DNA from 3 places in the Pseudarthrobacter sp. NPDC080039 genome. Region 3 is predicted to be linked to each of the others. Evidence: riboswitches for the same ligand, from Rfam matches in the RefSeq annotation. Region 3 holds a riboswitch; each other region holds the start of a gene.
The links. Region 3 has a riboswitch for thiamine pyrophosphate ahead of thiC (phosphomethylpyrimidine synthase ThiC). Riboswitches for the same ligand answer to the same signal wherever they lie in the genome.

Region 1 (3,271 bases), on a different contig from region 3:
CTGGCTCTTCTCCCGCATGCCGGAGGCCATTTCCGCCAGGGCGGCCTGCGAGTCGGCCGACCCGTATTCGTCCCGGATGTCCTGGCTGATCCGCATGGAGCAGAACTTCGGCCCGCACATGGAGCAGAAATGCGCGGTCTTGGCGGGTTCTGCGGGAAGGGTTTCGTCGTGGAAGGCCTCCGCCGTCACCGGATCCAGAGACAGGGCGAACTGGTCACGCCACCGGAATTCGAACCGCGCCTTGGACAGGGCATCATCACGTTCGTGCGCCCCCGGGTGCCCCTTGGCGAGGTCTGCGGCGTGGGCGGCGATCTTATAGGTGATGACGCCTGTCTTGACGTCGTCCTTGTTGGGCAGGCCCAGGTGTTCCTTGGGGGTGACGTAGCAGAGCATCGCGGTGCCGTAACGGGCGATCTCGGTGGCGCCGATTGCCGAGGTGATGTGGTCGTAGCCGGGGGCGACGTCGGTCACCAGCGGGCCCAGGGTGTAGAAGGGCGCACCCTTGCACAGCTCCTGCTGGCGCTCCACGTTTTCCCGTACCAGGTGGAAGGGAACGTGGCCGGGGCCTTCCACCATCACTTGTACGTCATACTCCCACGCGCGCTGGGTGAGCTCGGCAAGCGTGTCCAGCTCGGCGAACTGGGCGGCGTCGTTGGCGTCCGCCGTGGAACCGGGGCGCAGGCCGTCCCCGAGGGAGAAGGCGACGTCGTACTTGGCGAAGATTTCGCACAGTTCGTCGAAGTGCGTGTACAGGAAGTTTTCCTGGTGGTGGGCCAGGCACCAGCCCGCCATGATCGATCCGCCCCGGGAGACGATGCCCGTCACCCGGTTTGCCGTGAGCGGGACGTACCGGAGAAGCACGCCGGCGTGGATGGTCATGTAGTCCACGCCTTGCTCGCACTGTTCAATGACGGTGTCGCGGAAGATCTCCCAGGTCAACGCGTTGGCTTCGCCGTTCACCTTTTCCAGGGCCTGGTAGATCGGCACGGTGCCGATCGGCACGGGGGAGTTGCGGATGATCCACTCGCGGGTCGTGTGGATGTCGTCGCCCGTGGACAGGTCCATGACGGTGTCGGCGCCCCACTGGGTGGCCCACTGCAGCTTGTCCACTTCCTCCGCGATGGAGCTGGTCACGGCGGAGTTGCCGATGTTGGCGTTGATCTTCACCAGGAAGGCCTTGCCGATGATCATCGGCTCGGATTCGGGGTGGTTGATGTTGTTGGGGATAATGGCGCGGCCTGCGGCCACCTCGCTCCTGACCAGTTCAACGTCGCAGTTTTCGCGCAGCGCCACAAAGCGCATCTCCTGCGTGATGATGCCCTGCCGGGCATAGTGCATCTGCGTCACTGTCCTGCCGTCGACGGCGCGGCGGGGCTCCGGCTGTCCGCCCTTCCACTCCGCGGAGGCGGCACCGCGGCGCACGGCGGAGCGGCCGTCGTCGAGCAGGTTGCGCTCCCGGCCGCTGTAGGGCTCGGTGTCCCCCCGCGCCGCGATCCACTCCGAGCGGAAGGGCTGCAGGCCGCGCACGGGGTCGCTTCCGGGCCCCGCGGTCCGGTAGGTCCGGAACGGCGGGTTTTCCTGGCCGTTGGGTGACGGCTCCAGGGCAATTTCCGTCACCGGCACCCGGATTCCCGCCTTTTCGTCCTCGACGTAGGCGAGTGAATGGGACTTCAGTGACTGGGTTACGGGCTGTTCCGATGCGTCCCCGAAATCGCCCGCGGACTGCAGGAGGTCAGGGTTCAGCTGGGTGTTTTGTGTACTCAAGGGAATACTCACTTCCTTCGCCGGCATTATCCGGACAGGTTCAACGGTCGCAGGCTGCAACAGCCCGATCTCAGCCCCTGCAAGGGCACCCGTGTGGTCAGGAACGAAGCTACCACAGGCTCCTGGACGAGGCTTGTCACAATTGCGGTGCTAGCCTGACCGGGCATCGAAAGGAGCCCCATGGCAGACATCATCCACTTCCGCGGGCCCGTCCTGGCCGCCGCGGACCAGGTACGGCACGGGCTGTGGTCCGTGGATGGAAGGCTCACCTTCAGCAAGCCCGCAACCCATCCGGGCAGGGTGCTCGACGGATGGGTGCTGCCGGGCTTCGTGGACGCGCACTGCCATATCGGGCTGGGGGCCGCCGGCCCGGTGGATCCGCCTGTTGCCAGGGAACAGGCACTGGCCGACCTCACCGCCGGAACCCTGCTGGTCCGTGACGCGGGGTCCCCTGCCGATACCCGCTGGATGCAGGGCGGAACGGAGTTCCCGGTGCTGGTCCGCGCCGGGCGGCACATCGCCCGTACCCGCCGCTATCTGCGGGGCTTCGCGGAGGAGGTGGAGCCTGAGGGCCTCGTGGAGGCCGTGCGCAAGCAGGCACGCGACGGCGACGGCTGGGTCAAGCTGGTGGGGGACTGGATCGACCGCAGCGCCGGCGACCTGGCGCCTTCCTTTCCTGCCGCCGTCGTACGTGATGCCGTCCAGGCGGCCCACGACGAAGGTGCCCGGGTGACCGCCCACTGCTTTGCCGAAGACACCCTGGACCAGATGCTGGACGCAGGGATCGACTGCATCGAGCACGCCACCGGACTCCTGCCGCGGCACCTGCCCCGGTTCGCCGAACAGGGCGTACCGATCGTTCCCACGCTGATCAACATTGCCACCTTCCCGGACATTGCGGCGCAGGCCGACGCCAAGTTCCCCCGCTATGCGGCCCACATGCGGGCCTTGTGGGAACGGAGGCTGGAGCGGGTGGCGGAGGCCCATGCCGCCGGCGTGCGTATTTTTGCCGGCACGGATGCGGGCAGCGTGATCCGGCACGGCCGGATTGCCGACGAGATCCTTGCCCTGCACGGCGCCGGGCTCCCCATGGCTGCAGCCCTTGACGCGGCCTGCTGGGCAGCGCGTGCCTGGCTGGGGGCGGACGGCCTGGCGGAAGGGGCGCGCGCCGACGTCGTGGTGTGCCGGGAAGATCCACGGGCGGTGCCCGGGACGATCAAGGCCCTGGAACACGTGGTGCTGGGCGGACACATCATCCGCTGACCCACGGCGCTGCGGGGACTTGGAATAAATTGAAGCTTCAAGTAATTTTAATGTGTGACAGGCCGCCAATGGGACGGCCTCCAACGCAAGGAGCCTTCACGTGACTACAGCATCCAGCACCCGGGATCTTCTTCCCGCCGACCTCGCCATGGGCACGGTGATGCTCAAGGTGGGCGACATGAAGGTTATGACCGACTACTACCAGCGGGCGCTTGGCCTTGAGGTGGTGGCCGAGCAGGACGGC
Region 2 (3,271 bases), on a different contig from region 3:
CGTCTTCAACGAAGACTTCTCCAAGCTCATCGTTTCCGGCGAGGAAGCCTGGGACACCATCGAGGCCTACGTCACCTACGTGGCACCTGACCTGGTGGGGCGGCTCGAGAAGTGGACCAAGGACCAGGACATCTTCTCCGCCTGGCGCATCGACGAACAGATCCACAAGGCCCTTGAGCGCAAGGTCTTCCTGCCCTCCGGCGGGTCCCTGGTGATCGACCGCACCGAGGCCATGACAGTGGTGGACGTCAACACCGGCAAGTTCACCGGCAGCGGCGGCAACCTCGAGGAAACCGTCACCAAGAACAACCTCGAAGCAGCCGAAGAAGTGGTGCGCCAGCTGCGCCTGCGCGACATCGGCGGCATTATCGTCATCGACTTCATCGACATGGTCCTCGAATCCAACCGCGACCTTGTCCTGCGCCGGCTGGTGGAGTGCCTGGGCCGGGACCGGACCAAGCACCAGGTGGCCGAAGTGACGTCGCTGGGCCTTGTCCAGATGACCCGCAAGCGCATGGGCACCGGGTTGCTGGAAGTCTTTGGCGAGCAGTGTGAGGCCTGCGCCGGCCGCGGCGTGGTCACCCACGACGATCCGGTGGAACACCGCCGCGCAAACATCGTGGCCGCCGAGCACCACGTCCAGCGCACCGACAGCCGCCCCGAACCGCGGGCCGAGGTGCACCGTCCCGAGGCGCAGCGGACCGACAACGCCCAGCAGGGACCCCGTTCCGAGCGCAAGCGCCGGCGCGGACGCGGCGGCCAGCAACCCGAGGCTGCGCCGGTGCCCGCGGTGCAGGTCCACACGGTCCTGCCGGAGGCGGCAGACGCGGAGCGGCACGCCAAAGCAGAAGCCACCCGGCTTGCCCTGGCAAACATCGCGGCTGCTGCCCATGCCGCCCATCTGCACGACGATGAGGTGGCGGCTGCCCGGCAGGTGCCACCGGCTCCGCCTGCGCCTGCACCCATGGAGGAGAAGCACGACGCCGACGCCCCGGCCCGACCGGCGGCTGTCCTGACCTTCGGGGGAGAGGAAGTCCCGCTTCCCTTCGTGGAGCACGCGGAGGAGCACCACCCCAAGCCGGCCCTGACCCTGGACCGGCTCGCAGAAGCGTTCGCCCACCTGGGCCAGCCCGCATCCTCTGTCGAGGATGCACCCGGCAAGGCCGCCGCTGCCCCGACGGGCGCCGAACCTGCAGCTGACCAGCCGGCACCGGAAGGGCGGACTGCCGGGGGAGGGGAAGCGCGCGCCACCGTTGATGCTCCGGCTGAAAAGGACTATTCGGACCACACTCTGGAGCAGTCCCGGCAGCGGCGGCCGCGCCGCCACCGCGCTGCCAGCCGTGCCCAGGGCGCCGCCAACGAGACCGCGGTGCAGCACCACGAGAGTGTCCAGGCGACCGCGTCGGGCCACTCCCACGAGGCCAAGGCCCCGGAGACCGCTGTTCCGTCGGCTGAGGTGGGCAAGGCCGCCGAGGAACCGATCATCCTCGGTGTCGGTGTGCCCGCTTCGGAGCTGTAAGCCACACGTCCGGAACGGACAGCAGCACAGAAACAGCCAGGAGTCCCCGTTTTGTGGACAGTTCCCCCTGTAAGTACAGGGGGAATTCTCCGCACGGCGGGGATTTCTGCTGGGTGCAGGGAAGGGGCTGTCACCTTTTTCCGGATGCGCGCCAGCGGCTAGGCTGGACCTCGACACGGGGTGCCGAGCAGAAGGCCGGCTGAGATCCAGACCCGTTGAACCTGTCCGGCTAGCACCGGCGAAGGGATGTCTCTTGTCTACGACCCTTTCCATGACCCTTCCGGCCGTACCGGGTGCTCCTGCGGGGGCGCCCGTGGGCCGCGACGTTCCACGGGTACTTTCCATCGCGGGCTCCGATCCCTCGGGTGGAGCAGGGATCCAGGCAGACCTGAAAAGCATCGCCGCCCACGGTGGATACGGCATGGCCGTGATTACGGCCCTCACCGCACAGAACACACGGGGGGTGCAGGCCGTGCACGTTCCCCCGGTTGCGTTCCTGGCGCAGCAGCTGGACGCCGTCAGCGACGACATCAGCATCGACGCCGTCAAGATCGGCATGCTGGGAGATGAAGCGGTAATCCGCACTGTCCGCGGCTGGCTGGAGAAAGTACGTCCCGCCGTCGTGGTCCTGGACCCGGTGATGGTGGCAACCAGCGGTGACCGGCTGCTCAAGGAATCCGCCGAAGCTGCCCTCCGGGAACTGCTGCCTCTTGCCCATCTCATTACCCCCAACCTGCCCGAGCTTGCCATGCTGGTGGGGGCGGAGCCGGCGGAGAGCTGGGACGCGGCCCTGGACCAGGGGAAGCAGTTGGCGAAGACCACCGGAGCCACGGTACTGGTGAAGGGCGGCCACTTGGCGGGGACGGACTGCCCTGACGCGCTGGTCAACGCCTCAGGCCTGCTGGCACAGGACGTGGTGGAAGTCCGGGGCAACCGGATTGCCACCCGCAACAGCCACGGCACCGGCTGCTCCCTGTCTTCTGCGATGGCCACCGTGCAGGCCCGGGTGGGCGACTGGGAAGCGTCGCTGCGGACCGTGAAGCCCTGGCTCGCCGGTGCGCTTGAGAACTCCGGAGAGCTGGAGGTGGGCCACGGGAACGGGCCCGTGCACCACTTCCACCACCTGCGGCCCGCCCTTCATGAAGGGGGCTTCGCTGCCCGGCTGTGGGACGAAGCCCAACAGGACCTCGACGACATCTACGCGCTGGACTTTATCCGGAGCCTGGGCTCGGGCGAGCTTGAGGAGAAGGACTTCGCCTACTACCTGGCCCAGGATGCCCTTTACCTCAACGGCTACTCCAGGGTCCTGGCCCGGGCCAGCGCCCTCGCACCATCGGAAGCCGAGCAGCTGTTCTGGGCCGGCTCCGCACAGCAGTGCCTCGAGGTGGAATCGGAACTCCACCGCTCCTGGCTGAGTAGCCGCCCGGCGCAGAGCGGACTGGGCCCCGTCACAAAGGCATACGTGGACCACCTCACCGCGGCGTCGGCGTCGGGCAGCTATGCAGTCCTGGCTGCCGCCGTCCTGCCCTGTTTCTGGCTCTACGCCGAAGTGGGGGAGAAGCTCCACGCGCGGTTCGTTGCCGCCGGTGAGCCTGACGGGCACGCCTACGCCGCGTGGCTCCGCACCTATGCGGATGAGGCGTTTGCCGCGGCCACCCGCCGGGCCATATCGATCGTTGACGCCGCCGGACGGAACGCCTCTGCGCAGGAGAGGGCAGCGATGCTGACCGCGTTCAAACAGTCCTGCCGCCT
Region 3 (3,271 bases):
GACCTACACGCGCTGCGCAACATCAAACGGGTTGTGGGCGTCGCGACGGGGGCGAACAAGGCTTCGGGCGTGCGGGGCGCCATCCTCGGAGGGTTTATCGATGTCCTCATTATCGACTCAGCTCTCGCAGCCGCCCTCCTCTCACTCCAATAGAACCAAGCGCACATATGTGAGTATTCAGCGCTTTCTTGTGCAAACACGGGCTCCCGCAGTATGATGTCCATCACGCGATGCTGCGAGGATCCGATTGTCTTTGTCTAGGCAGCCGAATCCCCGCAAGTCATCACTGCTCAGTAACTCGTTGCCGGGCAGTGAAGGTGCGGGTGAACCCAAAAAGTCCACACGCGTAAATTCGCTGCTTACCGGCCAGAGGTCAGCAAGATACGGGCCGCCAAGCTTCGAATCAGTCGAAGGATGGAATGAAATGCGACTTGCTCATATGGATACTTTCCACACCCCGTTTGGGATGAGGCGTCGAGTCATCGCCGCTACGCAAGGTTGTACCGGCTGGATTAACAAGACGACACTCCGCCTGTTAGAACCCCCGGGGTCTTCGAAGATGTCGCTATCGGATGATTCAAAAGAGTCCTTCACTCCGAACGAAGCCGCCGCCCTCTTGGCCGCGCTCATCCGGATCGCCCAGATCAACGGAGAGATCTCAGAAGACAGGGAACGCCGCCTGGCAGACCAATGCCGCCAAGAACTTCTAAAAATCCGGGATGAGACCGACCTATGGAACAGTCAAACAATCCTGGATACGCTGAGCGAGCTCATCATGCGCTTGACCCTCCGAACTCAAGACAACGTCCTTCAAACGCTTTCACCTAAAAGGATGGCAGGACTGAAGGCTGCCCTGTTTGAGGCTGATAGCTCCAGTCGGCTCAGAAGCGGCCGAGCTCAGTAAATTCTGCTATCCCCTTGTTCGGCTGACCGCCAAACCCTTCGTCCCCGCAAGACGAAGTTCCGAAAGACTGTCAGATTTACTCGCTTGTCGTCGCAGATTTCTTCTCTAACGGCTACCTACCTTTTATGACGAAACGGCAAGGCGCGAGACCCCGGCCGAGAAAATCAGCAACATCGATGGCCCCCGACCGTACCGTGCGGCTGCGAATCGCGATGGCTACTCCCCTGCGAGACGTAAAAAGCCGAAAATGAAGATTCCGTCGAGCTAAGGATGCGGAGGATTCGGCACATCGGCGGCGCCGGCAAGGGAGCGGTTTACTCGAGCTTGGCGTGGCGCAGGTACTGGTAGACGGGTCTCGCGGCAGATCCCGTAGTCACGGGCAAGTAAGGCTTTTGGTACACCGCTGCCGGCGCGCTGGACCAGTTCGGCTGCGCGTTCCGGTGTGCGGGTATTTTCCCGTCCTTTGTAGGCGCGGCACTGATTAGCCAGGGGGATGCCTTCCTTTTGGCGTTGCCTAATGAGGGAGCGTTCGAATTCGGCGATGGCATCCATAACGGAGAGCATGAGATGGGCATGGAGGAGTCCTCACCGGTGAAGAAGGCTCTCTTCGACGAACTTCACGCGCACGCCTTTGCGGGTAAGGCCTTGGACCAGAGCCCGCAGATCGTCCAAGCTCCGGGCGAGCCGGCCCATGCTGTGCACCACCACGGTGCCGTCGCGGGCGAACTGCAGCAGTTCCGTGAGTTGCGGCCGGCTGTGTCCCTGCCGGAGGCCTTGTCCGTGAAGATCCTATCCAGGACCTGGCCTTCGAGCTGGCATTTACCATTCTGGGCCCGCGTGCTCACGCGCCCGTATCCAATCCGGCCCCGGCGGAGCGCGGCGCGGTACTCGCGGCTACTCCGACATATTTTCCCCCAGCCCACGGTCTCTGTAAGCTTGGTCACATCCACACGGGGGCCCTGGTGCAGGGGCTGAGATCGGGCTGATGCAGTCCGTGACCGTTGAACCTGTCCGGGTCATGCCGGCGAAGGAAGTAGGAAATCACTCATGAACGCCATGAATTCGCATTCGCTCGCCTATGCCCACGACCCGGAGCACGGCATTAGCGTCCCTGTCACGGAGATCGCCTTGGAGGATTCGCCGAACGGGATGAAGAATCCCCCCTTCACGGTCTACCGGACAGCTGGGCCGGGCAGTGATCCGGTGATCGGCCTGGAGCCGTTCCGGTCCGAATGGATCGAACTGCGGGCCGATACCGAGCCTTACGGTGGCCGGGAACGGAACCTGCTTGATGACGGCAAGTCCGCGGTGCGGCGCGGTGCTGCTTCGGCCGAGTGGAAGGGTGCCCAGCCTGTTCCCCGGCGTGCCGTAGACGGCCGGACCGTCACCCAGATGCACTACGCCCGCCAGGGCATCATCACCCCGGAGATGCGCTTCGTGGCGGTACGGGAGAACTGCGACGTTGAACTGGTCCGCTCCGAAGTCGCCGCCGGCCGGGCGATCATCCCGAACAACATCAACCACCCCGAGTCCGAGCCGATGATCATCGGCAAAGCGTTCCTGGTGAAGATCAACGCCAACATCGGCAACTCCGCCGTGACGTCCTCCATTGCCGAGGAGGTAGACAAACTGCAGTGGGCGGCCCAATGGGGCGCCGACACCGTGATGGACCTCTCAACCGGGGATGACATCCACACCACCCGTGAATGGATCATCCGCAACTCACCCGTCCCGATCGGCACCGTGCCGATCTACCAAGCGCTGGAAAAAGTCAATGGGCAAGCCAACGAGTTGACGTGGGAGATCTACCGCGACACCGTGATCGAACAGTGCGAGCAGGGCGTGGACTACATGACCGTCCACGCCGGCGTGCTGCTGCGCTACGTACCCCTGACCGCAAACCGGGTGACGGGGATCGTGTCCCGTGGCGGGTCAATCATGGCGGGTTGGTGCCTGGCCCACCATCAGGAGAACTTCCTGTACACGCACTTCGACGAGCTCTGCGAGATTTTCGCGAAGTACGACGTCGCGTTCTCCCTCGGTGACGGTCTGCGCCCGGGTTCCACGGCGGATGCCAACGACGCGGCCCAGTTCGCCGAACTGGACACCCTGGCCGAACTGACAAAGCGCGCCTGGACGTACGATGTGCAGGTCATGGTCGAAGGACCCGGTCACATCCCGTTCCACCTGGTCCGTGAAAACGTCGAACGCCAGCAGGAACTCTGCGACGGCGCACCCTTTTACACCCTGGGGCCGTTGGTCACGGACGTTGCACCGGGGTATGACCACATCACCTCAGCCATCGGAGCGACGGAGATCGCCCGGTACGGCACCGCCATGCTGTGCTACGTCACGCCCAAGGAGCAC

Region 1: it holds a riboswitch for thiamine pyrophosphate, as region 3 does, so the genes downstream of both, thiC (phosphomethylpyrimidine synthase ThiC) here and thiC (phosphomethylpyrimidine synthase ThiC) in region 3, are expected to answer to the same signal.
Region 2: it holds a riboswitch for thiamine pyrophosphate, as region 3 does, so the genes downstream of both, thiD (bifunctional hydroxymethylpyrimidine kinase/phosphomethylpyrimidine kinase) here and thiC (phosphomethylpyrimidine synthase ThiC) in region 3, are expected to answer to the same signal.

What each region holds. Positions count from the first base shown of each region.
Region 1 covers NZ_JBFBKY010000004.1:9,851-13,121, reverse strand. The annotation lists gene thiC (phosphomethylpyrimidine synthase ThiC) at 1-1,743, opposite strand, end outside; TPP riboswitch at 1,760-1,867, opposite strand; gene AB0313_RS05940 (amidohydrolase family protein) at 1,945-3,027, shown strand; gene AB0313_RS05935 (VOC family protein) at 3,128-3,271, shown strand, end outside.
Region 2 covers NZ_JBFBKY010000012.1:60,889-64,159, forward strand. The annotation lists gene AB0313_RS13965 (Rne/Rng family ribonuclease) at 1-1,519, shown strand, start outside; TPP riboswitch at 1,686-1,783, shown strand; gene thiD (bifunctional hydroxymethylpyrimidine kinase/phosphomethylpyrimidine kinase) at 1,791-3,271, shown strand, end outside.
Region 3 covers NZ_JBFBKY010000014.1:6,891-10,161, forward strand. The annotation lists gene AB0313_RS14770 (sugar-binding transcriptional regulator) at 1-153, shown strand, start outside; gene AB0313_RS14775 (hypothetical protein) at 425-904, shown strand; partial or broken gene AB0313_RS14780 (recombinase family protein) at 1,219-1,812, opposite strand; TPP riboswitch at 1,845-1,954, shown strand; gene thiC (phosphomethylpyrimidine synthase ThiC) at 1,952-3,271, shown strand, end outside.